4 regions of the Vreelandella titanicae genome follow, and region 1 is predicted to be linked to each of the others. Evidence: riboswitches for the same ligand, from Rfam matches in the RefSeq annotation. Region 1 holds a riboswitch; each other region holds the start of a gene.

Region 1 (7,568 bases):
GAAAAGCGCCTGTGGGAAGCCGCCAAAGTCGTGAATGGTTTCTGGCTTGGCGCTGATGCTGACCTTGAGCGCCAGGCTCTCCCAGTGCGCTGAGACCACTACCACCGCCTTGGGCGCAAGCTGCCTGCCCAGTTCGCGTAGAAAGGCATGAGCCGGGGTTTTATTGAGGGCCAGCATGGGCGAGCCATGGGAAATAAACAGACTAGGTAACATGAGTGAGTCTCCTCAGCAGCATGGCCAACGCTGGCGGTAAGCAAGCGCTGGCAATAGGGTTAGGCGATAGTTTTAGGTGTTAGGCGAATCGGTTACTTAGCACCCAGCGGCCGCTGCCCAGGCCCGCTTGCACGATTAACGCCAGCGTCCAGAACACCGGGAATTCCCAACCGCCGCCGGCATTTGAGAACATCCAGCCGTTGCCAAGATGCACCCAAGCAGCGCCGAGCAGTACCGGCACCAGTGCCAGGCTCACCCAGCGGGTGTAAACACCCAGAATCAGGGCGGCTCCACCGCCTACTTCGGCAGCAATGGTCAGGTAGGCCAGAAACCCTGGTAAACCCAGTGATTCAAAATAGCCGACGGTGCCCGGTAGGGTAAATACAAACACCTTGAGCAAACCGTGAGCAAGGGCCATCACACCCAGTGCGACGCGCAGTAGCGAGATGGCCTGGGGTTGTAAAGAGTGCTGTAGAGAGGGGGCAGAGTGAGTATGCGTTGTCATCGTAGTAGCTTCCATCGAGTGGTTGATGACGCTACTTTACAGCCGGATAAGATCGAGATAATCAGCGTATTTTGCACATCACTGTTGCGTAATGGGCGACAATCCAATGTTCTGCTCCCAAACTGGCGGATCGCCCCACGCCTCGGTGAGCAGGTCGATGAAGCGCTCCACCTTGGCGGGCAGGTAGCGCCGGGCGGGGTAGAGGGCATGAACATCGAGCCGTACCGCTGGCTCATTGGTCAAGATGGGCACTAAACGCCCGCTGGCGATACTCTCTGTGACCAGAAAGCTGGGCTGCTGAGCGATGCCCAGGCCAGCTTCCGCGGCGTGGGTGAGTACATCGCCGTTATTGCTTTCCAGTGGGCCATTGACCGTCAATGACTGCGTGGCAATCTTCCAGTCAGCGCTCTGTTGGCCGCTGCGGTAGCGTAGGCAGTGGTGCTTGGCAAGGGCTTGAACGCTGTCGGGTTCACCGTGGTTGGCAAGATATTCAGGCGATGCGCAAAACAGTAGACGGCACCGCGTCAGTCGGCGCGCCACCAGGCTGGAGTCAGGCAGGCTGCCGATACGGATCGCTACGTCGTAACCCTCTTCAAGCAGGTCGACACGGCGGTCGTTCAAATCCAGGCGCACCTCTAGCGCGGGGTGGGTGTGCATAAACTGGGCGACGAGCGGCGCTAGGTAGCGGGTACCAAAGCTCATCGGCCCATTAACGCGCAGCCGTCCACGCACATCGCTGGTACCTTGGCCCACCTCGGCGGCGGCCTCATCGAGCGCTTGCAGTATCCCTTGGGCGCGGACTAGATAGCGTTCTCCGGCCTCAGTGAGATGTAGTCGTCGCGTGGTGCGTTGTATCAGTCGCGCGCCCAATGTCTCTTCCAGTGCCATGACCTGGCGGGATACGCGAGTGCGGGAAATATCCAGCGCTTCAGCAGCGCGGGTATAGCTACTCAACTCGGCTACCCGCACAAAAGCGACGATATGCTCTAACTGATTCATGACGCCGAATCGGCTTGGAAAATCTGAAAAGCGCGCGCTGCCTGGTAAGGGTCGGGCTGGCCACAAATGGCCGATATCACCGCTAAACCGTTCGCTCCCGCGCGCTGTACGCTAATCGCATGATCCGCTTTCAGCCCACCAATGGCCACGCTGGGCAGTGGGCACGCCTTGACCAGCGCCGCTAAACCGCCAAAGCCGATGGGCTGGGCGTGATCTTGTTTGCTCTCGGTGGCAAACACGGGACCAATCCCGACATAATCGAGTAGCTCAAACGGAGAGACTTGCAGCTGGGCGATAGTATTGATCGACAGGCCGATAATCGCTTGCTCACCTAGTACCCGGCGCGCTTGCTGAACGGCTGCGTCGCTCTGACCGACATGCAGGCCATCTGCCTGGCTTTCTAGTGCCACCTGCAAACGGTCGTTAATGATCAGCGGGATACCGGTGCCCGCCAGAAGCGCTTTTAACCGTTTGGCTTGGGCAATCATCTGTTCGTCGCTGGCATGCTTGTCACGCAACTGCACGATGGTGACACCGCCTTTTACCGCTGCCTCAACCGTCTGTTCCAAACCATGCTCTTGGCAGAGCGTGGCATCGGTGACCAAGTAGAGCGATAGATCAAGCGGCATGGATTGCCTCCAGTTGGGCATAAGTAGTGAGGTCGTCAGGGGTGAGTTGATACAGCGCATCCAGCAGTGCCACTTGAAAGCTACCAGGCCCGTTGGCGTGGCTGCCCGCACGCTCTCCTGTGACCGCAAAGCAGGCCAGCGCGGCTGCCGTTGCACCCAGTGGGGCGTCGCGGTTGGCAGCCACAAATCCCGCCACTAGCGCGCTCAGCCCACAGCCAAGCGTTGTTACACGGGGCATCAAAGGATGGCCACCGTTAATGCGGTAGTGCTGTGTGCCGTCCGTCACCCAGTCGCTTTCACCGGTCATCGCGACAATACAGCCGTGTTTTTGCGCTAATGCTATTGCAGCGTCCACGGCTTGGTCGGTGGCGGCTGTGGCGTCCACGCCGCGGCCTTGGCTAGCTAAACCGTTAAGGGCAAGAATTTCAGACGCATTGCCACGAATCACGCTGGGTTTAGCGGCCAGCAGCTTCGCGCACAGCGTTTGGCGATAGCGCGTGGCGCCAACGGCGACGGGATCTAATACCCAGGGAATGGCATGCTGATCGGCAGTCGCTGTGGCGGTGAGCATAGCGTCAGCCCAGTGGGCAGAGATCGTACCGATATTAATCGACAGCCCCGCGGAGATAGCCGTGAATTCAGCCACTTCTTCAGGCGCATGCAGCATGGCGGGCGACGCGCCGGTGGCTAACAGCAGGTTGGCAGTGCTGTTCATGGCCACATAGTTGGTCATGCAGTGAACCAGCGGTGTCACTGAGCGCAGCGTCTCAAGGTAATCGCCAAGCGGGCGTAGGGTCATAGCATCCTCCCGGCAGGGAGGTGGTAAGCGTTACCACGACTCCCTACGCCGGTGTTATCCGGTTCAGGTTCAAAGGGTGCTTCTCAGCCCAACCGTAACGGAGGGCGCCCCTGTCGAAGGATTACTATCCTTGCCTGAAGTAGCCCTGTAAAGCCCCGGATGCGGACGATAGCAATCTAACGAAACGAAATACGCGTACCGTAGGTAAGCATTTCATCAGGTGTCATCGCTTTACCCTCGACCCCAATCATCTCGTCACCACACTGGTCGGCGAAGGTTAGCACGCCGTGGGTCAAGCCCAGTTGGCCCAGGGTATCGCGGATTTCGCCCGTGCCCAGAAAAGTACTGACGTGGCCCTTGTTATCGCTCAGCTCAGACACGCCGTTAGCATGGTGAAAACGCACTTTGTAGATTCCATCCATCGACTCGACTTCAACAATCGGCGAAAAACCGTTGTGAAGCGCATTGGAAAGCTGTTTTAGCGTCAGGTGGTCACCCAGCGTCATATCGATCGCACTCATGGAAAACTCCTGTGGACGCCTCAAAGGTGGGGCATCACTCATGTTGCGGGAACTGCTTTTTGTAAAGCTTATGAAGAATAAGTGTAGGGTTTTTGTTTAGTATTGCCAGTGCGCTTATCGGTACCTCGATACGACACTGCCTACGTGCTTGTAAGGGCTGTTATTATGGCCATAAAGCCCCCATGGTAAGCGGTACGTGAAGCTCAATGGATTCAATGATCAACATCAGCGATAGGAGAGCAAAATGAGTTTTCAAGGCGAGCAGCATCCCGGCGTCGTGGCTACGCCGCCCCAAACTCAAGGGTTTCGTTTAAACCACACCATGCTGCGGGTGAAAGACCCTGAGCAGGCATTGGCGTTCTACTCAAAAGTGTTTGGTATGCAGGTGATGCGGCGGCTGGATTTCGAAGAGATGCAGTTCTCGCTCTACTTCCTGGCCAACCTGGAACCCAGCGACAGCGTTCCGGACGATGCGCAAGCGCGTACCGCCTGGACGTTTAGCCAGAAAGGGCTGCTGGAGCTGACCCACAACTGGGGGACTGAAGACCAGGAAGATTTCGCCTATCACGATGGCAATGCCGAACCCCAGGGCTTTGGGCATATCTGCTTCAACGTACCGGATTTGGCAGCGGCCCAGGCGTGGTTCGACGAGCATGACGTCACCTTCGTCAAACGCTCCGATCAGGGCAAGATGAAAGATGTTATCTTCGTTAAAGACCCGGACGGCTACTGGATCGAAGTGATTCAGGCAGACCTGATGGTGGGGAAGAGCGACTCTTGAGGCACGCCAATGGCTAAACTACTGTTCCGGCTGCGCCATGTGACCGACGAAGAGGCCATGGAGGTGCGTGACCTGCTCGCTGCCCATGGCTTTGATACCTATGAAACCCAGGCGGGCTTTTTCCGCCTGGGCGTTGACGCGATTTGGCTGCGCAATCCACATCAGCACGACGCTGCCATCGCGGCGTTAGAGGCCTACCAGGCGGAGCGCCTTGAGCGCGCCCAACGCGAGCACCAGGCGGCGGTTGAGCGGGGTGACGCGGAGACGCTGTGGCGTCGTTTGGCCGCTCACCCGGTGCAGGTCGTGTTAGTACTGCTAGCAGTGGGGCTTATTGCCGCCCTTACGCTGCTGCCGTTCCTGGGTATGTCGCGAAGCTAAGCGGCTGGCAGATGGCCGCGTTTGAGGTACATCATGACGCCATCATCACCGGCGGTAAGTGCCGGAGCAGAACCGCTGGGGTAGCGGCACCAGGTGCCTGCCGTGTAACTCTGTTCGCTATCGCTCAGTGTGCCTTCCAGAATCAAAAACTCCAGCCCGCCCAGCAGCGTGGGGTAGGTAATGGAGGTGCCCGCCGACCAGCGCTCCAGGCTGGTGCGCTCCTGCTTGTAGGTGTGCAGCATTTTATAGGCAATGCGCGGGCGTCGATCAGGCTGCCAGGGCAGCCGATGCGCTGGCACTGCCAACTGTAGCGTGTCGTTGGGGTCAAACTGGTGCAGTTTGACAAATATCAGCGCGCCTTCCTCGCCAATTTGCGGGGTATGGCCGGTGCCAATGGGGTTTCTTAAGTAGCTGCCCGCCGCGTAGCGCCCATGCTCATCGGCGAACACGCCTTCCAATACCAGAATCTCTTCGCCGCCGCCGTGGGTATGCCGCTCAAACTTTGTATTGGGGGCGTAGCGCACAAGGCTGGTAGCGCGAGCAACTTCATCACCAATCCGGTCAAACATCATGCGCTCTACCCCCGCGCTGGGGGAATCGACCCACTGATACTCTTCCGGGGTAACACAGGCAAAGTGGCTAAAATCGGCGTTTAGACGCATGGGAAAGGGCTCTTCGCAGTGAAGGTAAGTGACGGGGGAGGGTGCTAGTCTCCTTATCGACAGCAAAAAATGCAACTTTCGGTTGTTTGATCTTCGTTATATCGCCATAAAAAACACCCCAACCATTGGATGAATATCCAACGATTAGGGTGCAGTTCACGAAGGCGGCATCAGGTTGTCTGGCTGCTTGCTTAGGGGGTTTCAGTCAGCTTGGTAAGAATATGGTGTGCAGCTTCGATGCGCGCCTGATTGGGGTAGTTGCGGTTAGCCAGCAGCACAATGCCGATTTGCTCGCTGGGTACAAAAGCCACGTAGCCGCCAAAGCCGTTGGTAGCGCCGGTTTTGTTATAGAGCGCTTCCTGCCTGGGGGCTAGCGGTGGGGTTAAGCGGTTGGCGGGGTTGGGCTGCAAAATCATCTCAAGCGAGTTGCCTGCCAGCAACTGATTGAGCGCCACCGGGTAGGCATAGCTTTCCCACCCCAATCCTTGGGTCATATTGCCGACCTCAAAGTACCCCGTGCGCGTAGCGGCCAAGGCTTGGCTTAGTGGCTCATTAAGCTCGGCACCACTCATATTGGCTTCCACCAGCGTTAGTACGTCTGCGGCAGTCGATTTCAGTCCGTAGGCTTGGGCATCCAGCATGCCTGGGTTCACCCGAATGGGCTCATCCTCTTTAGAGTAACCGTAGGCATAGTTCGCCTGCTGCGCTTCAGGCACCTGAAAGTAGCTATGCTCAAGCCCTAGCGGGGCGAACAGCGACTCCTCCATCGCCATCTCGAAGGGCTGGTCAAGGCTTTGTGCAGCGAGATAACCGAACAGACCCAGGCTTGGATTGGAGTAGAGCCGGTGGCTGCCAGGGGAGGATTCAGGCTGCCACTGGCGGTAGTAGTCGATCATTGCCTCTTCGCTTTGAACCGACTCAGGGAACTGCAGCGGCAGCTCGCCCGCCGTGTAGGTTCCCAGTTCCAGCAGCGTGATCTCATCGAAGGCGCTGCCTTCAAGCTCAGGCAGGTAGCGGCTGGCCGGGTCGGAAAGCGAGAGGGCGCCACTAGTCTGGGCATAGCCAGCGAGTGCAGCCGTGAAAATCTTGCTGACAGAGCCGAGTTCGAACAGCGTCTCATCGGTGACTGGAATCCCCGCTTCTTGATTGGCGAGGCCATAATTAAAGTAGTGCTGTTGGCCGTTGAGGCTAAGCGCGACCGCCATGCCGGGGATACGGTGTTCGGCCATCAAAAGCGCGATAGTATCGTTCACCAGGGCCTCAATGTCGGCGCTTTCAGGCGTGCCGGAGGCCCAAGCAGAGCCGTTGAGTAGAAGCGAACCTGTCATGATAAGGCCGCAGTTTGCTGCTAACATCTTACGCATACCAAAATCCTGTTGTGAATAATGCCGAGAGAGGGCGGAGAGTTATTTCCAGTCGCAAAGCCCGTGACAGTGGTTAACTTACGGCGCGCTGCGGCAATTCACAAACAGCGATATTTTGCATAAGCCATTAGAAAAATTTGGGGGTCAAGGTGGTGCGTCCCTACCTGCCGTTGAAGGCGCTGCGCGCGTTTGAGGCGTCGGCCAGGCATTTAAGCTTTACCCGCGCGGCAGAAGAGCTTCATGTGACCCAAGCGGCGGTAAGCCATCAGGTTAAGCTGCTCGAAACGCTGTTGAAGGTGCCGCTGTTCAAGCGTTTGCCCAGGGGGCTAATGCTTACTCAGGAGGGCGAACTGCTGCTGCCGGTATTGAAGAGTTCATTCGACCAGATAGCCCACACGCTGGAGCGGGTGGGCGAGAGCAGCTATCGGGAGGTATTAAACGTCGGCGTGGTGGGGACTTTTGCCGTCGGCTGGTTGCTGCCGAGACTGGGAGACTTTCAGCGCCAGTACCCTTACGTCGATTTACGGCTCTCCACCCATAACAACCGCGCGGATATTGCCGGCGAAGGGCTGGATTTTGCGATCCGCTTTGGCACAGGGGCCTGGCACGGTACCGCGGCACAGCCGCTACTACCGGCGTCACTCTCGGTAATGTGCATACCCGATATCGCCGCGCGGCTGAACACCCCAGCCGATGTGCTGGGGGAAACCTGGCTGC
Region 2 (7,568 bases), 2.0 Mb from region 1:
ACTCATGAGATACTTGGTTGACGTTAACGTCAACTTGCTGCTATACCCTGTGTACTTGTCTTACCGCGATGCGTTTTAAAAACAGCTTTTTTTAATACTCGCAACCATAACAACCACAACCATAAATAGGAGCAACGCTATGTCCGTTCGCGAAATTCCCATGTATATCGATGGCCAGCCCGTCCAGTCACAGAGCCAGGAGTGGCGCGACGTGGTCAACCCTGCGACGCAAGAAGTAGTGGCTCGAGTGCCGTTCTGTACCGCTGACGAAGTAGAACGCGCTATCAGTAGTGCCAAAGAAGCGTTCAAGGAGTGGCGTAAAGTGCCGCTGGGGAAGCGCATGCGCATTATGCTCAAGCTGCAAGCGCTGATTCGCGACAATACCGCTGAACTCGCGGCACTGATTACTGAAGAGCACGGTAAAACCCTGCCCGATGCGGAAGGCGAAGTGGGTCGTGGTCTGGAAGTGGTAGAGCACGCTTGTTCGATTACTTCGTTGCAGTTGGGTGAATTAGCCGAAAACGCTGCCAACGAGGTAGACGTTTACACCATGCACCAGCCGCTGGGGGTGGGGGCTGGGATTACCGCCTTTAACTTCCCGATTATGTTGCCCTGCTTTATGTTCCCGCTGGCGATTGCCACCGGAAATACCTTTGTGCTTAAGCCCTCCGAACAGGATCCCAGCTCCACCATGCGCTTAGTGGAGCTAGCCCATGAAGCGGGTATCCCAGCGGGCGTGCTCAACGTAGTGCACGGTGGCCCGGACGTGGCCAATCAAATTGCCGATCATCAGGATATCAAAGCGCTCTCGTTCATCGGCTCTACCCATGTGGGGTCGCTGCTGTATAACCGTGCAGCAGCGGCGGGCAAGCGCATGCAGGCGATGATGGGCGCCAAGAATCACTGTGTGGTTATGCCTGATGCTAACCGTAGTCAAGCGATCAACAACCTGCTGGGCTCAGCTTTTGGCGCTGCGGGCCAACGCTGCATGGCGAACTCGGTAGTGGTGCTTGTCGGCGAGGCACGCGAGTGGCTAAGCGATATAGTAGATGCGGCGCGAGCAATGAAAGTAGGCCCAGGCACTCAGCTTGATGCGGACTTGGGCCCGCTGGTGTCACCTGCTGCCCGTGATCGTGTACTACGTTTAATCGATGCAGGGGAGAAAGAGGGCGCCAAACTGATGGTTGATGGTCGCAAGGTTCAGGTAGAGGGTTACCCCAACGGTAACTTCGTGGGGCCGACCCTGTTTGCCGATGTAACCGCCGATATGACCATTTATCGCGAAGAGATTTTTGGCCCCGTGCTGTGTGTGGTCAGTGTTGAAACCCTGGATGAGGCGATTGCCTTTATCAATGCCAATCCCAACGGCAACGGTACCTCCATCTTTACTAACTCAGGCTGGGTAGCGCGCCGGTTTGAAACCGATATCGATGTTGGACAAATTGGTATTAACGTGCCAATCCCCGTACCGGTCGCTTACTTTAGTTTCACCGGGTCAAGGGCTTCAAAGCTGGGCGATTTAGGGCCCAATGGTAAGCAGGCGATTGCATTCTGGACACAAACAAAAACCGTAACGGCACGTTGGTTTGAACCCGAGAATGTTTCCAGCGGTATTAATAGCACGATTTCGCTGGGTTAAAAAAGTGGCGCTAACTGGCTCCGCTTAAGCGGGGCCAGTTGCTAACGAGGTCGGTTAACCGCTTGGCAGATCAAGCCAGGTGGCTGGCTTAAAAGTTGTCAAACAGCGGAAGGCTCTCTTCAAGCAGCTGTTCAATGGGGCCGAGCTGGCTTTCATGCAATACTAACAGCGACTCCTTACCCATAAAGTGTTCAGCGGGGGGGACGAGCAGAGCAAACTCACCCTCTTCAAGGTGAAACTCATGTATTTCGCGCATTCCCAGCGGAGTTACACACTGCGTGCAGCGGTAGGTGTCATCTTCGCCATAAATCAGCCGATGGTACATTTTAAACAGCGTATATAGTGCCAAACCACCCTCAAAGGCTGGCCAGCGCGCAGGGGTCTCGCGAATATCGTTGGTAAGGTCTTGCCCTTCGGCTTCGGCGTCTGCAATTGCATTGGCAAGCGGGGCGGCAAGAATGGCGCTGTTGTCGGCAGGTAACGGCGTGTTGTGCTTAGAAGCGTGTTCAAAATCTTGTACAGCGCGCTTAAAGTCAGGAACGCCATCAAGAGTATAGTCGACATGCTGGAGGTCTTCGGGCTCACAGCCGCCATTTTCCCAGCCATGAATGACGCGAAGTGTCATTTGACCCCGTGTCATTGGGCGGGCAAGCAGCATATGTAGCATTATACGAATGTGCAGCTGACGCTCATCGGTATCATTTTCAAATGCTCGGTAAGGGTCAGTAAACAGCTCGTTTAGACGACCGGGGGTATGTTCCTTGGCTTCGTTATGGCTCATGACAGTGTCCCTTTGAACGAACTGTTTATTAAGAGTAGCGCATGTTTTTTTGTCACAGAACGAATCTTCAGTATGGCGAGTAGGGCGGCTGAATAAAAGCCTCTTAATTCAGCTTTTTGTTACACAACCGCTAAGCCGTTTTTATGAGATGGCTAAACTTAACAAGAAAGAGGTGAGCATGTCTTCATCATTAAGTCGTTTTAACGTGCCTGAAACATTGGATGACCTGCCTGACGATATTCGCAGTACCATTTTGACCGTTCAGGGTAAAGCGGGTTTTGTGCCCAATGTCTTTCTGATGTTGGCCCATCGCCCTGCTGAATTTCGTGCTTTTTTTGCCTATCACGATGCGTTGATGGAGCGCGAATCAGATACCCTCACCAAAGCCGAAAAAGAGATGATTGTAGTGGCTACCAGCGCACGTAATCGCTGCCTATATTGTGTGGTTGCTCACGGGGCACTGGTGCGCATTTACAGTAAAGACCCGCTACTCGCTGACCAAGTGGCGATCAACCATCGGGTGGCGCCGATTAGCGAGCGCCACCGGGTGATGCTCGATTTCGCCATGCACTGTGCCATCGATGTGGGTGAAATGACTGATGAATGGCTTGCCCGCCTGCTGGAAGTAGGCTTTAGTCAAGAGGATTGCTGGGATATAGGCGCGATCGCGGCGTTTTTTGGCTTGTCGAATCGGTTGGTTACCCTGGCAGGTACGCCACCCAATGAGGAGTTCTACCTGATGGGGCGAGTGCCTCGCTAAGAGGCGACCAGCGCACCTTAACTTTACTAAGCTATGATTTTGATTGAGAATAGTTCTTGAGACAGCGCTTCGAACAGTACCCAAAAACGTACTTAGAAAAAGCGCTTAGCAAAACACCTACATTCACTGTCGCCAGGGGAGCCCTGCATAAAAGGGCTGAGATGCGGCTACGCAGACCCTGGAACCTGATCCGGTTCGTACCGGCGGAGGAAGTGCGACATGCTTTACCTAACGTTAGCCGTGCTTGGTGCGGCGCTGTGCTGCTTTGCTTACTTAGGCCTCCGGGCTCGCTGGGTGAATGGCCCACTTGATGACTATGTCACCGCCCGTAACTCGCAAACGGCATCTACCCTGGGGCTCTCCTTCCTTGCCTCCGGCATGGGCGCATGGATTCTCTTTGCTCCTCCTGAAATCGGCGCCTTTGTTGGCCCGCTGGCCCTGGCAGGCTATGCATTAGGCTCTGCGCTGCCGTTTATCGTCTTGGGGCTGTATGGGCCGAAGATTCGCCGGGCGCTGCCCGAGGGGCGCAGCATCGCCGAGTTTGCCGAAGCGTGCTATGGCCCTGGTGTAAGGCGCTGGGTAACGCTGGTATCAATCGCCTATATGGCGTGCTTTTTAGCTGCCGAGCTAACCGCTATTGGCGCCATTACCGCGCTGCTTTCCGATGTGCCCCCCGCACTGGTGATTATTGGCGTGGCGCTTACCACGCTCATCTATACTGCGGCAGGTGGTCTACGGGCCAGCCTTGCCACTGACCGTTGGCAGGCGTGGTTGTTACTGGTACTGCTGTGTGTGGTCGGTGGCATGGCCCTATGGCGGCTTCCCACTATTCCCAACGAGGCTGCGCTTCCTGCCATTCCCATCACCAGTGCGCTCAGCGTAGCGTTAACGCTAGTGATCGCGGTTACCGCGGCCAATCTCTTCCATCAAGGCTATTGGCAGCGCGTGTGGGCCGCTCAAGACGATCAAAGCCTGGGGCGCGGGGCATGGTTAGGTGGCGCAATGACGGTAGTCGTCGTCATGGTGATTGGTGGTCTGGGTGTATTGGCCGCGATGAGTGGTGTGCCATTAGGCGAGCCGCCGATGCCATTTTTTGCCCTGTTAAGTGATGCTCCTGTTTGGCTGACGCTACCCGCCTTGGTATTAGCGGTGACCTTGGTGGCCTCCAGCGTTGATACGCTGCAAAATGGTATTGCCTCGTTGGTGGTCGCGCGCAGCGAGCAGCAGGGCGTATCACTGGTGGCTGCCCGCTGGGTGACAGTGGTAGTAATGGTACCGGTGGTATTAATTGCCTTGCAGGGGTTGTCAGTACTGCGTCTGTTTTTGATTGCCGACCTGCTGTGTGCTGCCATTGTGGTACCTGTGCTGTTGGGCCTGTGGCAACGAATGACGCCACTGGCCGCCATTGTAGGTGGCATCGCGGGGCTGCTGGGTGCCATTCTCCCAGGGTGGTTAAGCCAAGGAAGCTTGGTCGCCGGGATGGTGGCCGCCAGTTTTCCGGGCAGTGTCCCTACCTTGGGGCCATTCGTCGGGGCGTTAATCGCCTCAACGCTGGTGAGTGTGCTGTTAGCCTACTTAACGCTAGCTATTCGCAAGGACATCCATGATTCGAACTCTTCTGACTACCCCTGAAGGTGAGACCCACGAGGGGGATGAAAGCCTGTTGGCTGTCTGGCAGGCGACGCCTGGCAGCCATATCTGGATCGATATGCAGGGCGAGTCCCAACAAAGCGAGCGGGCGATTTTAGAGGCGTTTGAGTTTCACCCCATGGCGATTCAAGATGCCCACAAAGAGCGCCATCCGCCAAAAATTGAAGAGTTTGATAATCACACCTTGATTATTTATCGTGGCATCTCCTCCTTTGATGCCGAACTAAACTATCTGCCTCAACAGGTCTGTTTCTTTGTGGGGGAGCGATTTCTGGTCACCCTCCACCCCGGCCAAGCGCTCTCCATAGAACGGCTATTCAACGAGCACGGTAAAGCCTTGCTGGCCCATTCGCCGGAACATGTCGCGCTGCGGGTGATGTATATTTCTGCGGGCTTTTATATCGATAGCCTGCTTGAGTTCGAAACGGCGTTAAGCGATCTGGAAGACGAGCTGCTGGAAAATGGTAATGATGTGCTAATGCGCAAGATCATCACTTACCGTTCCCGGCTGGTTAAAATGCGCCGCATCTTTAGCTACCACCAGGGGATTACCCAAGAACTCACCGCTTATGACTATGAGCATTTACCGCGGGAAGAGAGCGAAACCCTGCACGCCATCAACGATGTAGCGGATCGCTTCGAACGCCTCTACACATTGACCCAAATGTACTACGACATTTGCGGTGACCTAATCGATGGCTATATCTCTATTTCCTCCCACCAGCTAAATATCACCATGCGGGTGCTCACGGTGATTACCGCGATTTTTGTGCCGCTCACGTTTATTGCCGGGATTTACGGTATGAACTTCGAAAATATGCCCGAGCTGCGTTATCAGTATGGCTACTTTTTTGTCTGGGGAGCCATGTTGGGTATTGCGGGTGTCATGATTTGGCTATTTAAGCGCAAGCATTGGTTTTAAGGACAGGTTTTAAGGACGGGGTTTAGTCTCCCCATAGAACGACTCCAGGAAACAAAAAGTTGACCCATGCATAGGTGGTCGGTGGCTGAGTGTGGCATCCTCTCCAGCGACCAAGACTATAAGGCATAAAGCCGTCGACTAGGGTTTTCACTGGGAGTTGTTCCATGACGATTATGATTATCGGGCTGCTGATTTTTTTAGGCAGCCACTCTGTACGTATCTTTGCTGAAAACTGGCGTCAGCAGCAGATTGCGAAACATGGCGAAACCACTTGGAAAGTCGCCTATTCGGCGGTATCCATCGTTGGCCTGGCCATTGCTATATACGGTTTTGGCCAGATGCGCCTTGATCCCATCTATATCTGGTACCCGCCAATGGGAATGCGCCATGCGGTGGCGCTGCTGATGGTGCCGGCCTTTATTATGCTGGTGGCGGCATACATTCCGCATAACGCGATTAAGGCCAAACTTGGCCATCCGATGATGCTGGCGGTGAAAGTCTGGGCTTTTGCTCACCTGCTGGCCAACGGTCGCTTGGGTGATATTATCTTTTTTGCTGCCTTTCTTATCTGGGCTATCCTGGCGTTCAAAGCCGCCAAAAAACGTGGCCGTCTTGCACCGCCCGCGCCCGTCAGCACCCATAAAATGGCCACCATTGTTACCGTACTCGTCGGCTTGGTAGCGTATGTGGTGTTTGCCTTTTACTTGCACACAGTACTGATTGGCGTCCCTGTTTTTAGCTAATCTATTTTTAGCAGTTTGACGTTAGCCCAACCTAGGAGTCACTCCATGGCCGAGACAACACACACGGTGCCCACCACAATGGCTGCTATGCTTTTGATCGGACATGGCGGTATCGAAAAGCTGGAATACCATCAGGATGTCGCCACGCCGCAGCCCAAGGCGGGCGAAGTGCTGGTGCAGGTGACCGCCACGGCGAAGAACAACACGGATCGCAAAGCGCGTGAAGGGCTGTACCCTACCAAGGACAAAGGCGATGTCACGTCCTTTGCCATGGGAGGTACGCCAACCTTAACTTTCCCGCGTATTCAAGGCGCCGACGTCGCTGGCCGCATAGTGGCGGTGGGAGAGGGCGTTGACGCTGAGCGCATTGGTCAGCGAGGTTTGCTGGATTTTAATATTTACGCCGATGAACGCCGTGATATTAATCTAACCCCGGATTACTATGGCCATGGAGCCGACGGCGGCTTTGCTGAGTATATCGCTGTGCCTGCTGATCAGTTTTATCACGTGCCCAACCCCGAGCTTCACGACGCTGAATTGGCCTCAATGGGCATGTGCTCTTATCAAACGGCTTACCACATGATGACTGCCGCCAAGGTGAGTGCTGGCGAGCGTGTGCTGGTCAGTGGTGCTAGTGGCGGTGTGGGCACCGCGCTCATTCAGCTCTGCCGTATTGTGGGAGCGGTTCCGTATGCCGTTAGCCAGTTAGATAAAGCCGAGGCGCTCAAAGCACTAGGCGCAGAAGCGGTCATTGATCGTGGCGACCTACCGACGTTTGTTGACCGGGTGCTGGAAACCACTGGCGGCAAACCAATCGATGCGGTGATGGACTTAGTCGGCGGTGAGATGACCAACCTGTTTATTGACACCATGATTGTCGATATGCAGGGGCGTAAGAGCTACCCCCGTCTCTCCATTGCTGGTGCCAGCGGTGGCAACCTTAGCGAAATGATGTGGACCCGCGTGTACCTTTACCAAGTACAGATATTTGGCGTTTCCCATGGCACCCGCGAAGAGGCCGAACAACTGGTGGCGTGGATTCGCAGTGGGGAATTAAAGCCGGTACTTCACGC
Region 3 (7,568 bases), 1.7 Mb from region 1:
GCAGTGGCGACGGCGTGCGGCGGTTGCTTGACGGCAAGGCGATGTTGGCGGGCATTCATCTGCTGGATGCTTCTACTCAGCGCTATAACGAACCCAGCGCGCTCGGCTTAAGCGGCATGCGTGATCTGTTGATAGTGCATTGGGCAAAGCGCCGCCAAGGGCTGCTTTTACCCGCTGGCAACCCGATGAGCATCTCTGGGCTAAATGATTTAAAACGGCCCGGGATCCGCGTGGCGCATCGCCAGCCTGACGCTGGAGCAGCACGGTTGCTGCACTGTTTGCTACAACAAGCAGGCATTGAAAGCTCGGCGATCAACTGGGCGCCCCATGCCTCCTTAAGTGAAGATGATTTGGCGCTTAGCATTGGGCAGGGTGAGGCAGATGTTGGGCTGGGGGTTGAAGCCGCCGCCCATCGCCAGCACCTTGGCTTCGTTACACTTTGCGATGAGCCGTTTGATTTAATTATGCAGCGGCGCAGTTATTTCGAACCTTCAATACAGCGCCTGTTGGCGTTTGCTCATCAAGCGCGTTTTGCCGAGAGGGCAACACAGTTAGGAGGTTATGATATTGCTGAACTAGGAAGGATTGTGCATAACGCCTAGCGCGCTATTCGCTAACCTGCGGCGTCAGTAGGAGAGCTTGACCCTGATTCAATATACGCCACACTAGTGGGGCGTTACTAACGCAAATCATCACGAAAAGGAGAGCATGATGAAACAAGCACTAAACGGTAAGCGTGTTGCTATTTTAGCCGCAGCTGGTTTTGAAGAGTCTGAGCTGAGCGTACCGCGCGCCGCCTTACAGAAAGAGGGTGTTGAGGTTCATGTGGTCACCCCCGACGGTAAAGGAGTCCGCGCTTGGGCGGAAACCGACTGGGGCGACACCTATGAAGCCGATAAAGCCCTTGCTGATGCCAGTGAGTCTGACTACCACGCCTTGGTACTGCCGGGTGGTTTATTCAACCCCGATGAACTGCGCATCAACGACGATGCGTTGAGTTTCGTAAGAGGGTTTTTCCAGGCAGGTAAGCCTGTTGCTGCTATTTGCCATGCGCCGTGGATTTTAATTAATGCGGGCGTGGTTGAAGGCCGCCGCATGACCTCGGTACACAGCGTCGCGCAAGATTTACGCAATGCCGGCGTTGAGTGGGTCGATGAGCCAGTTGTTGTGGACAGCGGTCTTGTGACCAGCCGTACGCCGAAGGACTTGGATGCCTTTAACGCCAAGTTACTCGAAGAGCTGCAGGAAGGGCGTCACTCCGGTCAACACGCTTGATGAGCGTATTGCGTCAGTGGACAAGCTTTATCAAAAGGCTTGTCCACGTTATTGCCAAACCTATCAAAGGAGACAGTAGCCGCGGCGGAATGGTGGTTCATCCTTACCGCGGCTATGGTTCCCAACGTGAAGTTTTTGTCATGGGCCGGGTGTTTCGCCAAGCCGCACTAGGTCGAGCCATTCCTCGCCATGGCATGCTACGCGATACTGCGGACGTGGCACGGCGCGTTTTACGCCGGGGGCTGGCCGATGCGCAGGTAGAAATTCACATCGGCGAAAATAAGCTCTGCGTCGGCACGGATCGAGATGGCTATTTCGACGTCCACTTACCGATTAGTCACACCCTGCCCATTGATGTCTCCTGGCACCGCGCCGATATTTTAGTGCATTGCTCGGGGCAGGCGCCGGTACGTACTCACGTAGAAGTTTATGTACCTCCGTCAGAGGCGGATTTGCTGATCATCAGTGATATTGATGACACCGTTATGTTTACCGGGGTGGCGGAAAAGCTCAAAATGCTTTATCGCTTATTTGTTAAAAAACCTCATCGCCGCACCGCTTTCCCCGGTGTTGCGCCGCTTTATCAAGCTTTACATCGTGGCGTTAGTGAGCGTGCCGAGCGGCCCATTTTGTATGTATCCCGTGGCCCTTGGGCGATATACGAAATGCTCGAAACCTTTTTTCAGATCAATCGCATCCCCGTTGGGCCGATTATCTTTTTACGCGAATGGGGCATCTCTTTGCGCAAGCCTTGGCCGCGCCGTGCAGAAGAGCATAAGCGCGAACTGATCGACCGTATGTTGACGCTTTATAATGATATGCCGTGTATTCTCATTGGCGATAGCGGTCAACACGATCCAGAAGTGTATACCGAGATAGTGAAAGCCTACCCAGATCGGATTAAAGCGATTTATATTCGTCAAGTGGATAAAAACCCCAAGCGCGAGCAGGCGATCCAGCGGTTGCGGGATGAGTTGGCCGGCACCCAGTGTGATTTAGTGCTCGCCGCGGATAGCGTGCTGATTGCCGAACACGCCCACGCCCAGGGCGATATCTCTGCCCACGGCTTAGCAGCAGTACAGCGCGAAGTTGAGGAGCACCGCAACGATCCCGCATAACGCTGTTGCCAAGTCAGTCCCCATGGTAAAAGTACGCTACGAAGAAGTGTGTTTAACGACGGTTATTTGTAGATAGGAGCTGCCATGGTTGTTGTGCTGATCATTTTTGCGCTGGCAGTATTTGTGCTCCCCAATGTTTGGGCTAAGTGGGTGCTTAAACGCCATACCCGCGGTCGTGACGATTACCCGGGGACGGGTGCAGAGCTTGCCGATCACTTGCTGCGCCGACTGGGGATTGAGGGCGCAAGCGTTGAGCGCACTGAGTTCGGTGACCATTATGACCCTGAAACCTGCTGCGTACGTCTTTCTCCGGATAACTACGATGGGCGTTCGCTAACGGCCGTCACGGTGGCTGCCCATGAAGTAGGGCACGCCATTCAGCATCACCAGGGTTACGCGCCGCTACTGGCGCGTAGCCGCTTAGTCGGCGTTGCCCAAAAAGCTGAGAAACTCGGCGCTGTACTGATGATGGCTGCACCTTTTCTGTTTTTATTGACGCGTCTGCCGGGTGGTTTAGCCATTGTAATTGCCATGGCGGTGATCAGCTTTGGCACCGCGGCGCTGGTGCATTTTGTGACCCTGCCAGTTGAGTTTGATGCCAGCTTTAACCGGGCGCTGCCGCTCTTGAAAGAGTACGTCCCGCCTTACGATATGCCCGGTGCCCGGCACGTACTCACCGCCTGCGCGTTTACCTACGTGGCCGCCTCGCTGGCCAGTGTTATGAACCTGGGGCGCTGGCTGGTGATTTTGCGGCGGTGAGCGTGTATTGAAGCTGTGTTTTCAGTGCCACTAAGTGTCTATGCATAATTTTTCGTGCATTAAAGGTTATAAAAAAATCAGTAGCTTACTAGATATTTATACCTGATTTACTTTTTCATAGGCACTTAGTTAATACCTATTGTCTGTCTTTATTGCTTTGTGGCGCGCAGTAGAATATAGGGTTTTGTGTCCTGTAGAGTGCGGAATTCATTCGTATGAACTGGCAACTGCGAATTGTCAAATGGTAGATTACGTTCTGTGGTTAGTGAAAGCCCCGCTGCGGCGAATGTATTTCGATATGTGGATAAACCCCATTGTTTGTCGACAATCTCTAATGGTTGCTGCCTTCCCGGTATCGTGAGGTAGACTGGGCGATTATCTCCGTCTTGATAGGAAATACCATGCTCTCCATTGCGGTAGGTCGGATAATCGACTCCGGTGGTTTGAGGATGAGTGTCGAGGATGTAATAGGAGCCGCCAGGTTTAAGTACGCGCATTACTTCCGTAGTGATGCGTACTAGTTCACGTCTTTCGGGAATGTTAATAAACAGAAAACAACTAATGACAGCTTCAAAACTGTTATCAGGAAATGGCAAATTTGGACCATGGATTTGCTCAAAGCGAAGACGGTTAGTGCCTGCGGATATTGCTTTTTCAATCATTGTTGGAGAGATGTCAACACCGGTGACATAGTCGAATCCGTCGTCTCTTAATCTTCTGGACACTTTGCCGCTGCCACAGCCGTAGTCCAATACACTAATTCCCTTGCCATAAGAGCAGGTTAACTCCGCGATGAGTGGTTGATAGCCAAAAGCATTCTCCACCCAATCATCATAAGCGTCAAAAAGCTCGGCGATATTTTGTTCAGTCCAATTAGTATTCATAAAAATAAATCCCCTAATATTTGCTCATGTATGAATGCTTGTACTATCCCCAGCGATTAATAAGAAACGGTTGATAGTAGGGGTTAATTATCTCTAACGCCTTTTGAGGCAGCGCATTCCCTATCTTGATTTGGCGATAGATCCAGAACAACATCAGCACATCTCGCCAATACGTCGTTAGGTTAAGATTAGCCATATCATTAAACGTCAACAAGCCGCTACGGATCTCTGACTCATATTCCAATAGTTTGCGTATGGTAGTCGGGGAGGTGCCAATTGGCATTAAAGGTACTGTGCCTGGCTGGGGTATAGTTTCATTACTATTCAAAAGTTCAAGCGCACGCTCATGTGTGCTTTCATAGACGTGAATAGAACCAACTTGATGTGTGTAGTGACCGATTTTGCAGCCTATGCGGGCAGCAATATACTCTTGCAAGAAAGTAAAAGAGAAAATATCGTTCAGCATGCCAACGTAGGCATCATTTGCACGCATATAGCTGACCATGTTCAACTTTTCTTCGCGGAGTAGCAACTGAAGACCCAAGGTACATGAAACGTCGATATTGCGTCGATAAAGATCTTCTTCCGCACTAAATATTTGAAGGACAGCGCGCTTACTGTCGGGATCGTCATTTTTAAGGATATCAATCACTCGTTCGATTTGATCGAGCGTGTCTGCACCAAAGTTTTTAAGACGAGCTCCGTAACCAGTACCAGGTAAGCTTATACCATCTGGGCTGTAGCGTTGCATTGAAGGGGCGTACCAGGAAATAAATGCTAAGTCGTTTTTACCTGATAAATACCATAACGCTTCTGCATAATTAAAAACAATATTTTGTTTGCGTATTTTGCTTAGACAAAAACGATCAGGAGGATTGTCGAGTCGGATATTGAAGCCAATGAGTTCTCGCTCTTTATTTCCTCTAGGTGAGTTAACATATTCATATTCAAAGCAGATTTTATGCAGTGTATCTCTGTAGAGGCTGGTGAAATTCGTATAATGTTTGTGCATCATTATATTCATCTCTTTCGGTGGACAAAGAGGCGTATTTTGCTGATACGAATGATGGCGAGTAGTTTAAAAAGCTGAATTGGAGCTGTGAATCGCGTTTGATTTTTCTTTGACGATCAAACTGTGCAAATTAAAGGCTTTCACGACAGTATCTGCGACGTGATCAGCTAAGGCTTCATTGAAGTTGAGTTTTCCGTTTATAACTTTCGCCCAGCGGCAGTCCGCAGCATCATCACCAGGCCGTAGCTCGCCATCAACGTAGTGACATAAAAGGGCAACCAAGGCGAAGTGGTGGTGACTTCCCTCTGGGTCATATCCGATTACTTCTACTACATCAATTAACGGTCCTACCAATGCTGTGATACCGGTTTCCTCCATTAATTCGCGCTTTGCTGCACAATGTAGGCTTTCTCCCGGTTCCACTGATCCTCCGGGGAAGCCCCAAGTGCCCCGTTGAGGTTCTTTACTGCGTTGGACGAGGAGAACTTCATTATTACGCAGAGTTACGGCGATTGCTGCCAAGCGTGGCTTGGCAAGTACGGAGTTCAGGCGGTTTTTATCAGACGTGTTAAAAGGGGAGGTACTACTGAGCGTAGATGCGTTAGCGGGCGTTGAGTTACCTTGCGACACGATACACTCCTGCATTGAGATTCGGATAATACAGGCGTAGGTGTCAAAACAGATTCATATATGGTTTATGTCCGTTCCTACGCCGGTATCAGCCGGATCAGGTTCAAAGGGTTTGGATAACTCCATCTCAGCCTGAATAACAGGCACCCCTCGGAAAAGTTACTGTTACTATGAGTTTTAGTATAAGTCAATATTTGGGGGGGCAATTCAATGCGGCGGCTTGGCGGACGCCGGGGCGGTTTTGACACCTTCTTCGCACACTTGGCTAACGGCTAATTGGCCCGGCTTATTCGCCAAAATCACCGCCCGCCGCGGTGCAGGGTAGCCTTCAATGGTGCGGGTGCGGTCGTTGGGGTCGAGAAAATCAGCCAACGATTGGTAGGTCATCCACTCCGTCGAGCGCTGCTCGTCTAACGTGGTAACGGCTTCATCGACCACGCGCACGTTGGTAAAGCCGCAGCGCTCCAGCCAGTGGCAGAGAGCTTGAGAAGAGGGTAGGAAGTAGACGTTGGGCATGGCGGCGTAACGTTCGCCGGGCACAAATACGGTCTGCTCGTCGCCTTCGACTACCAATGTTTCCAGTACCAGCTCGCCGCCCGGCGCCAACGCGGCTTTTAGCTGCTGAAGATGTTCCAACGGGGCAGGGCGATGGTAGAGCACGCCCATGGAAAATACCGTATCGAAAAAGCCCAGATTCTCAGGCACATCTTCAATGCCCACGGGTAAAAACTGCGTTCTGCCGCCATCCGCATCACCCACAAAGTGGCGTACTGCCTGAAACTGCCAGTAGAAACGTGGCGAAGGGTCGATGATTAGCACAAAAGCAGCACCTGCCCCGGCCATCCGCCAAGCGTGGTAACCGCTGCCGCCACCCACATCGAGCACTTTGCGATATTTTAGCGGTGCCAGGTGTGGCGCCACTCTTTGCCACTTCCAGTCAGAGCGCCACTCGGTGTCGATATAAATGCCGCCTAGCTGAAAAGGGCCTTTACGCCACGGGGCAAGCTTTCTAAGCAGGTTAAAGCATTGGCGCTGCTGGCTATCGCTAAGATCAAGATCAACGCTGACGGTGTCGCTGTTTAAATCCACGCGCCGCTCAGCGGGCAGCGCCGGAAGCTTGGCCACGGCTTTTTCCCAGGCGGATAAATCGCCGTGGCGGTTACGGTCAAGCCCGTGAGCTAACTGCTCGGGTAGCTTCGCTAGCCAGGGCGTTAGCGAGGCATCCAGCGTGGCTTGATCTAAAAACGCCTGATAAATTGCGCGATGATCGTCGGGTAGTGGCGCCACCTTTAACCCTCCTTAAACGCAATCAGCGAGGCAAAGTTAAGGTACTGGAACCAGGTCATCGAACGTGGAAAACCTGCTTGTTTCAAACGACCATGAAGTGCATCGAGGGTATCCGGCACCAGTACGTTCTCAAGAGCGGTGCGCTTCTGGCTGATTTCCAGATCACTGTACCCATTGGCGCGCTTGAAATCGTGGTAGCGTTCTACCCGCCAGGCGTTGTCGCGCTCGTCGGCGTCGACGGTTTTCTCCGAGAGGATCAGCACGCCGCCGGGTTCCAGCGCTGCATAAAGCCGCGCCAGTAGTGCATCGCGGTCGGCGGCGGGTAGAAACTGTAGGGTAAAATTGAGAATGATCATGCCCGAAGACGCATACTCTAGGGTACGAATGTCGGCTTCTTCGACCTGCATAGCGTACGCTGGGCACTCGTCAGCAAAGGTTTGCCGAGCCTGGGCGACCATGGCGGGCGATAGGTCAACGCCCGTATAGCGAAAGGCGTCAGGCGCCAGCGCCCCTGCCAGCGCAAGGCCGGAAGCGCCCAGCGAACAGCCTAGATCATAGACATGGGCGCCATGGCGCAGGTGGCGCTGGGCAATTAAGCTCAAC
Region 4 (7,568 bases), 1.0 Mb from region 1:
GCACCTGAGTCGTCAGAGTGCGCAGGTCGCTGACAATATCCTCATCGGTTTCTAGAATCAGGTTCATTTCCATGCGGTCAAGATCGTTCTCGCGCGAGCCCATTACAAGGCCAGGGAAGCGGTTCGTGATACGGTCGATATCTGCCTGGCAGGCGGATAAATCCAATTGCTCGGCATCAACCGCTTCCATCAGTGCCTGAGTACCTGAGTGAGTGGGGGTGCTCAGCTCATTAAGTAGGCGTGAGGAGTCGATTTTCCCTGCGCCGTAAGGTGTAAAGCCATGGCGCTTTTCAAGCTCTGCCAGTGCATCGGTATCACCGATGCTGCTGTCGGGCAGAGTGTTACCCAGCACTTGTGCTAGCAGCTCGTCACTAGCATTCTGTGGTACCACAGACACCAGCAGTTGCTGGTCGTCAATGGCTAGAATCGCCTTGACGGGCCCCTCAGGCGTCAGCACCCAGTATTCGGTGTCGTTGGTGGTGGCCGTACTCAGGTTAATGTCTGCTTTGGTCAAAATGCGTTGCAGCGTTTCGCGGAAGGCATCTTCATCCTGCAGTTGCATACGTAAAACAGGCAAGATACCCAACCCATAGAGGGCGGCCTGAGGGTTCATTTTCAGGCCCAGCGCATGGACATCGTCCAGCGTTTCAACATCGACCAGCTCTTCACTCATGGCGATCAATACCGTCATCAACGAATGCATCACTTCATCGTCTATCTCGGGCAGTGTCTCGCGTAGCTCATCCAGACTAGACTCAATGCTAGCCTTGGGCTGCATGCGTTGATAACGATCAAAAGCATCTTGTTCAGGCATTGCTTCACGTGTTGCCATGAAGTAGGGAGAGTCAGCCGGAATATATTTCAGCATGAGAGCTGCATTATTTTTCGGCGCTTCCTCCTGTGTGCCTGCGGCTGTTGGTTCGTTATCATCGCTGCAGCCAGTTAACATGCCTGCACTAAGCAGAGCAACGGTTACCGCCAAGTAAAGTTTGGTTTTCATCTGGAATCGGTTCTTTGAATGGTGTTGGTTTTAAATAAAACGCTATGAACAGAGCGCTGCGCAAATGAGAATCATACACGAGCAATGTATAATTAATCTACTTGGACGGTAATTACTTTTAAATACTCTTAGAGCAAATTCAGTGGCTGGCCTGTGGCGATTAGATATTAATGTGACCCTTGAGTTTTGCTAAGACTCAAGGGCCACATATAGTCACAATGCTGTTCAGTAAGTCGCTATTTTAAACTTCCTGATACAGCTCACTGCCTTTGTTGCGAAACTTCTCTGCCTGCTCTTCCATGCCTTTCATCACCGCTTCCTGATCGCCGTTTAGACCATGTTCGTTGGCATAGTCACGTACTTCCTGGCTGATCTTCATGGAGCAGAACTTTGGTCCGCACATGGAGCAGAAATGTGCCACCTTGGCGGAGTCTTTGGGCAGGGTTTCGTCGTGGTACTCCCGAGCAGTATCCGGGTCTAGCCCCAGGTTGAACTGGTCTTCCCAGCGGAACTCGAAGCGTGCCTTAGAGAGTGCATTATCCCGCCGCTGCGCTGCCGGGTGGCCCTTGGCGAGATCCGCCGCGTGGGCAGCAATCTTGTAGGTAATGATGCCGGTTTTGACGTCGTCTTTATTGGGCAGGCCCAGGTGCTCTTTGGGGGTGACGTAGCAGAGCATGGCGCAGCCAAACCAGCCGATCATCGCCGCCCCAATGCCCGAGGTAATGTGGTCGTAGCCGGGGGCTATATCGGTTACCAGCGGGCCTAAGGTATAGAAGGGCGCTTCGTCGCAGTATTCCAACTGCTTATCCATGTTCTCTTTCACCAGGTGCATGGGCACGTGGCCGGGGCCTTCGATCATCACCTGCACATCGTGCTTCCAGGCAATATGGGTCAGCTCGCCCAAGGTTTTTAGCTCCGCCATCTGTGCTTCGTCATTGGCATCGGCCACTGAGCCAGGACGCAGGCCATCACCGAGGGAGAACGCCACATCGTACTGCTTGCAGATCTCGCAGATCTCCTCGAAGTGGGTGTACAAGAAGCTCTCCTGGTGATGGTACAAACACCATTTGGCCATGATCGAGCCGCCGCGGCTGACAATGCCGGTGACCCGCTTGGCGGTGAGCGGTACATAGCGCAGCAGTACGCCCGCGTGAATGGTGAAGTAGTCCACGCCCTGTTCGGCCTGCTCGATCAGCGTATCGCGGAAGACTTCCCAGGTGAGGTCTTCGGCCACGCCTTTGACCTTTTCCAGCGCCTGATAGATAGGCACTGTGCCAATCGGCACCGGAGAGTTGCGCAAAATCCACTCGCGGGTTTCGTGGATGTTCTGCCCAGTGGAGAGATCCATAATGGTGTCCGCACCCCAGCGGATGCCCCAGGTCATCTTATCCACCTCCTCTTCGATAGAAGAAGTCACCGCTGAGTTACCCAGATTACCGTTAATTTTGACCAGGAAATTACGGCCAATAATCATCGGCTCGCTTTCTGGGTGGTTGATGTTATTGGGAATAATCGCCCGCCCTCTGGCGACTTCATCACGCACAAACTCAGGGGTGATTTCTTCCGGCAGGCTGGCGCCAAAGCTCTGGCCTTTGTGCTGATGGCCCAGAATGCGCTCTACTTCAGCGGTACCTAGCGCTTGACGGCGCTGGTTTTCGCGCAAGGCGATAAACTCCATTTCCGGGGTGATAATGCCCTGGCGGGCGTAGTGCAGCTGGGTCACGTTCTTGCCCGGTTTTGCTCGGCGTGGTGTGCGGGTTAGATCAAAGCGCAGCTGGGCAAGCGTCGGGTCGTTGGCGCGGCGGTTGCCGTAATCAGACGTGGGGCCTGATAGAAATTCGGTATCGTCACGCTCTTCAATCCAGGCTCGGCGTAGTTCCGGCAGACCGCGGCGCAGGTCATTGTTAGCATCCGGATCGCTATAGGGGCCTGAAGTGTCGTACACCAGCAGTGGCGGGTTCTCTTCATCAATGCCGGTGGTTTTGGTCGGCGACAGTGAAATTTCCCGGAACGGCACACGGATATCCGGGCGCGAACCTTCGATATATACCTTACGTGAGCCGGGCAGCGGCGCAATGGCGGCGGCATCGACCTGGGCGGTTTCGGCTAAAAAGTGGCTGGTTTTGCTTGTTACGGTCTTAGTCATTACGGTTGTTTCCTTGTGTTGTTTTGCTGAATTAGTGGGTGAGGTCTTGGTCTATCAGCTCTAGGCCCATCTGCCAGAAGTCGATTTCCAGGCGGGTGGCGTCGCGGAAGATCTTGCTCAGTTCGGCAAAGCGGGCGGGGGTAATGTCGGCAAGGCGGATATTCAGCCATTCAAGCTCCGCCTGCATGGCGGCCTGAAACTCCTCGCCTTCGTACATGGCTATCCAGGCGTCGTAAGGGTTTTGCGCGCCGCGCAGGGTGGAAGGCTGGGCGTTTAGCCAGTTGGCGATTTCGCCGTAGCCCACCAGGCAGGGGGCCAACGCCACGTGCAAATCCAGCAGGTCGCCGCGGTTGCCGGTATCTAACACATAGCGGGTGTAGGCAAGCGTCGCTCTGGCTTCGGGAAGCTCCTCCAGTTCTTGCTCGGAAATCCCCCACTCCTGACAAAAGCCCACATGCAGGCCCAGCTCCACATCCACAATGGCTTTTAAGCCTTCATGGGCTTGGCGAAGATCGGCGAGGGTGGGGCTTTTGTAGGCAGCCAGCGCATAGGCGCGGGCGAAGTGAATCAAAAACAGGTAGTCCTGCTTTAAATAGTGGCGAAACGACGCTTCGGGCAGCGTGGCGGTGCCTAGCTGGCGCACAAAATCGTGCTCAATATAGGCGCGCCAATCTTTCTGGCAAGTGGTAGTGAGATCAGTAAAGCGGTAGCCCATGACTCCTCCGGTGGTAATGATCCGGAGGGCGGGCGAAAAAGATCGAGGGAGTGGCGCAGAAGGGCGGCGTGCGATCGTGAGAGAGCAGCCGTGGCCATCGCTTGATCCCTACGCCGGTACCCTCGCTGCGAACTTGTGTAAGTAGCAGCGCATTAGCCGGATCAGGTTCTGCGGGATCAGCGCTCGGCAGCATTAATTGCTACGCCCTGCGCCATCTCAGCCGGATTTCACCGGCACCCCGTCAAGCTGTTCGTTGGTGGAGTGTAGGAGGCGGGTGAGGGAGATGCAAGGGTGTATGACATGGAAAGTTATCGGGAAACAATTTATTAGCATCATTACAGCGATGAGAGTTTAGGTGCTGTAATGGCGTTTCATGGCATCGGTACGTGAATTATTATACAGTTGAGTAACAAGTGGCTGTTTTACAGCCACTGCTATTTCGAATGTGAACCGTAGGAAGTTGCATGACCAACACGAACTCGATTTTAGGCGTCTATCTCAGTGATTCGCTCGACCTTGATGCCATTTATGGTAACGCCTTGCGCGATGAAGCGAGTGATGTCGTCCTGCGCCATCCCCATGAGATCGATAACCCCGAAGATGTGCGTTTTGCGATCTGCTGGTTGCCCAATGACGAGGCTTTCGAGAGCTATCCTAATCTTGAGCTGGCGATGTCTATCGGTGCCGGTGTTGATGCCCTGCTGGCGCATCCTGGCCTGAGCGATGAAGTACATATCGCCCGGGTGCGGGATCCACATCAGGCCGACTTGATGGCGGGTTTTGCCGCGCATGAGGTGCTCCATCGTGAGCGTGAGTTCACCACCCTGGAGCAAAATGCTGCCAAGGCGCATTGGGCGCCATTGACGATGCGCGCGCCAGCATCAAGAAAGGTGGCGGTGCTGGGACACGGCACCATGGGGCGCGCCGTGGTGAAAGCGGTGGCCGCGCTTGGCTTTTCTATACACGTAGCCTGCCGCAGCGAGCCACAAGCCCCGGTTGAAGGCGTGACCTATCTGACAGGTGACGGGGCTGTCATGGCGGCAGCGGATGGCGCCGATTATCTGATCAATGTGCTGCCACTGACGGCTACCACTGAAAACGTGCTTAACAAGGCGCTGTTCGCGAAGCTCGCCAAAGACGCTTGGTTGGTGCAGATCGGTCGGGGTGAGCACTTGGTCGAGTACGATCTTCTCCTAGCGCTCGAACACGGCCATTTGGGTGGGGCGAGCCTGGATGTGTTCCGTGCAGAGCCGCTGCCTGCGGATCATCCCTTCTGGCAGCATGAGTGCCTACGCATCACGCCACACATTGCTAGTGATTCGTTGCCAGAGGTGGTCGCAGGGCAGGTTGTCGACACCGCCCGCGCCCTTCGCGATGGGCAGCCGCTTGCCATGGGCGTTGATCGGGCGCGCGGTTACTGACGTAAACGCTAAACACGTTGCATGACAATCACTTTGCTGCAAAGGAACACCTGATGAGTCTCGATAAGCCTCAACGCACCACGAAGAGCAACGCCGAACAAGAAACCCGCATCGCGCTGGCAGCCTGCTATCGTCTGGCCGCCCACTATCGCATGACGGATCTGATCTACACCCATATTACCGCGCGGGTGCCTGGTGAGAAGGGACGTTTCCTGATCAACCCTTACGGTTGGCGTTGGGAGGAGATTACGGCTTCTTCGCTGGTGAAGATTGACGTTGATGGCCATAAGATTGATAACAGCCCAGAACAAGTGAATCCGGCTGGTTTCACCATCCATTCCGCGATTCATACTGCTAGCCACCATGCGGCCTGGGTGATGCATACTCACACGCGCGCTGGCGTGGCGGTGTCGTCGCTGGAGTCGGGCCTTGAAACACGGCTTAACCAGATTGCGCTGCAGTTTCACGAACGGGTGTCTTACCACGATTATGAAGGCATTGCCCTGGACCTGGCTGAGCGTGAGCGAATAGTGGCAAGCCTTGGCGACAACCCGGCATTGGTGTTGCGTAACCATGGCCTGCTGACGACCGGTGCGTCGGCTGCAGAGATGTTCAACAATATGTTTTATCTTGAGCGTGCCTGTGAGCTACAGGTGGCGGCGCAGTCTACTGGCCAGCCCTTACGGCTGGTGCCAGAAGAGGTGGCGCGCCACGTGGCGCGCCAATACGACCAGACTATTCATGAAGACGGCGATCTTGAACTCGAATGGGCCGCGCACCTGCGCACGCTTGAGGCGCTGGATCCAAGCTATAAAGACTAAATCGGCGCGGTTGCCAGCACGGCAAGCAAGCCAGTATCAGAACTATACGAATATCTACACAAGCAAAAGGGGGCCACTGGACGGCCCCTTTTTGGTTGTGCCACGTCCTGAATTAGCGTTGACAAACGTGATGCTCGCACAGGCCCGTGACCATTAGTGTTGTGGTACGCGGTTTTCCAGCCAGCGCAGCCCAACGATCAAGACGCCGCTCAGGCAGAGGTAGACGGCGACCAGGAAGAGTAACGGTTCGTAAGTCAGGTAAGTGGTCTGGCGCACTTGGGTGATTACGGCATACAAGTCCATCACGGTGATGGTGGCAACAAGCGGTGTGGATTTCAGTTGCAGGATGATCTCGCCCGTCAGCGTTGGTAGAGCACGATGAACAGCACGCGGAAACCAGACACGGCTAAAAACCTTGCGACGCGACATGCCGAAAGCCTTGGCGGCTTCCAGCTCGCCATGCGGTACACCGGCAAAGGCACCGCGCATAACCTCACCCTGATAGGCGGCAAATGACACCGTGAGGGCAATAAAACCATAGGGCCAAGCCTGGCGCAGGTAGTCCCAGGCCCAGGAGTCGCGGATTTCCGGGAACTGGCCGAACAGCGCTCCCAGCCCGAAATAGAACAGCCATAGCTGCAGTAGCAGTGGCGTGCCACGGATGACGGTGCAGAAGCCGGTGGCTAGCCATCGCAGCGGCCACGCTCCTTTGACTTGCGCAAGCCCTAAAGGCAAAGCAATCAGAAAGCCCACCACCACGCTGGATACCAGCATGATCAAAGTCATCTGCAGGCCTTCCCAGAGCTTGGGCAAGTAGCGGGGTAGCCAGCTCCAGTCCATCAGTTGAATCGCGGCCACCAGACCGACGATGAATATCAAAAGCAGGATAATACGGTGAGGCTCAAATAGGCCCGGCAGTTTGGTTAACGTGGGCGTTCGCGACGGTCGGGTAAGCGACGCCAGAGTTTGAGGGTCAGACACAGGCATTCCTTGAGTTCAGCGTGTGGAGACAAGACCACGCCGTGCGTAGCGTTCGAAGCGGCGCAAGGCCACGTTTGATATCAGCGTTAGCGCCAGATACAGCACGCCCGCGGCCAGAAAGAACATAATGTAATGCTGCGTAGCGCCAGCGGCCTGCCGGGTGACCAGTGTGAGCTCGCTGAAGCCGATGACGGCAAGCAGGGCGGTGTCTTTAGTGGCAATCATCCACAGGTTGGCCATGCCGGGCAGGGCATGTGGTGTCATTGCTGGCAGCGTGACCCGACGGAGCACCTGGGCGGGCGACATGCCAAAGGCGTGGGCCGCCTCGGTCTGCCCGCGGGGGACGGCGAGAATGGCCCCGCGAAAGACTTCGGTCGCATAGCCGCCCTGTACCAAGCCTATTACCAGAATCCCGGCGGTCAGGCCGTCGATATCGACGCTGTCAAACCCCATGGCGGTTGAAGCACGGCTTAAAAGATCGCTG

The links. Region 1 has a riboswitch for thiamine pyrophosphate ahead of thiM (hydroxyethylthiazole kinase). Riboswitches for the same ligand answer to the same signal wherever they lie in the genome.
Region 2: another riboswitch for thiamine pyrophosphate. It lies ahead of HZS52_RS12115 (sodium:solute symporter family transporter); the one in region 1 lies ahead of thiM (hydroxyethylthiazole kinase).
Region 3: another riboswitch for thiamine pyrophosphate. It lies ahead of HZS52_RS19740 (NUDIX hydrolase); the one in region 1 lies ahead of thiM (hydroxyethylthiazole kinase).
Region 4: another riboswitch for thiamine pyrophosphate. It lies ahead of tenA (thiaminase II); the one in region 1 lies ahead of thiM (hydroxyethylthiazole kinase).

The regions. Positions count from the first base shown of each region.
Region 1 is NZ_CP059082.1:680,875-688,442, reverse strand. Features, by position in the region: gene HZS52_RS03285 (DODA-type extradiol aromatic ring-opening family dioxygenase) at 1-213, opposite strand, end outside; gene HZS52_RS03280 (DoxX family protein) at 293-718, opposite strand; gene HZS52_RS03275 (LysR family transcriptional regulator) at 797-1,717, opposite strand; gene thiE (thiamine phosphate synthase) at 1,714-2,346, opposite strand; gene thiM (hydroxyethylthiazole kinase) at 2,336-3,145, opposite strand; TPP riboswitch at 3,169-3,267, opposite strand; gene HZS52_RS03260 (hypothetical protein) at 3,322-3,666, opposite strand; gene gloA (lactoylglutathione lyase) at 3,911-4,447, shown strand; gene HZS52_RS03250 (DUF6164 family protein) at 4,457-4,825, shown strand; gene HZS52_RS03245 (cupin domain-containing protein) at 4,822-5,487, opposite strand; gene ampC (class C beta-lactamase) at 5,679-6,851, opposite strand; gene HZS52_RS03235 (LysR family transcriptional regulator) at 7,001-7,568, shown strand, end outside.
Region 2 is NZ_CP059082.1:2,643,690-2,651,257, forward strand. Features, by position in the region: gene HZS52_RS12100 (CoA-acylating methylmalonate-semialdehyde dehydrogenase) at 140-1,639, shown strand; gene HZS52_RS12105 (hypothetical protein) at 1,728-2,420, opposite strand; gene HZS52_RS12110 (peroxidase-related enzyme) at 2,599-3,180, shown strand; TPP riboswitch at 3,305-3,410, shown strand; gene HZS52_RS12115 (sodium:solute symporter family transporter) at 3,400-4,812, shown strand; gene corA (magnesium/cobalt transporter CorA) at 4,784-5,752, shown strand; gene HZS52_RS12125 (NnrU family protein) at 5,917-6,495, shown strand; gene HZS52_RS12130 (alcohol dehydrogenase catalytic domain-containing protein) at 6,541-7,568, shown strand, end outside.
Region 3 is NZ_CP059082.1:4,267,308-4,274,875, reverse strand. Features, by position in the region: gene HZS52_RS19770 (helix-turn-helix transcriptional regulator) at 1-602, shown strand, start outside; gene HZS52_RS19765 (type 1 glutamine amidotransferase domain-containing protein) at 712-1,275, shown strand; gene HZS52_RS19760 (App1 family protein) at 1,275-2,393, shown strand; gene HZS52_RS19755 (zinc metallopeptidase) at 2,478-3,152, shown strand; gene HZS52_RS19750 (class I SAM-dependent methyltransferase) at 3,302-4,036, opposite strand; gene HZS52_RS19745 (thymidylate synthase) at 4,080-5,051, opposite strand; gene HZS52_RS19740 (NUDIX hydrolase) at 5,115-5,678, opposite strand; TPP riboswitch at 5,736-5,839, opposite strand; gene cmoB (tRNA 5-methoxyuridine(34)/uridine 5-oxyacetic acid(34) synthase CmoB) at 5,886-6,965, opposite strand; gene cmoA (carboxy-S-adenosyl-L-methionine synthase CmoA) at 6,968-7,568, opposite strand, start outside.
Region 4 is NZ_CP059082.1:4,920,050-4,927,617, reverse strand. Features, by position in the region: gene HZS52_RS22790 (hypothetical protein) at 1-1,000, opposite strand, end outside; gene thiC (phosphomethylpyrimidine synthase ThiC) at 1,242-3,146, opposite strand; gene tenA (thiaminase II) at 3,178-3,861, opposite strand; TPP riboswitch at 3,950-4,112, opposite strand; gene HZS52_RS22775 (NAD(P)-dependent oxidoreductase) at 4,326-5,282, shown strand; gene HZS52_RS22770 (class II aldolase/adducin family protein) at 5,336-6,103, shown strand; gene HZS52_RS22765 (ABC transporter permease) at 6,257-7,090, opposite strand; gene HZS52_RS22760 (ABC transporter permease) at 7,100-7,568, opposite strand, start outside.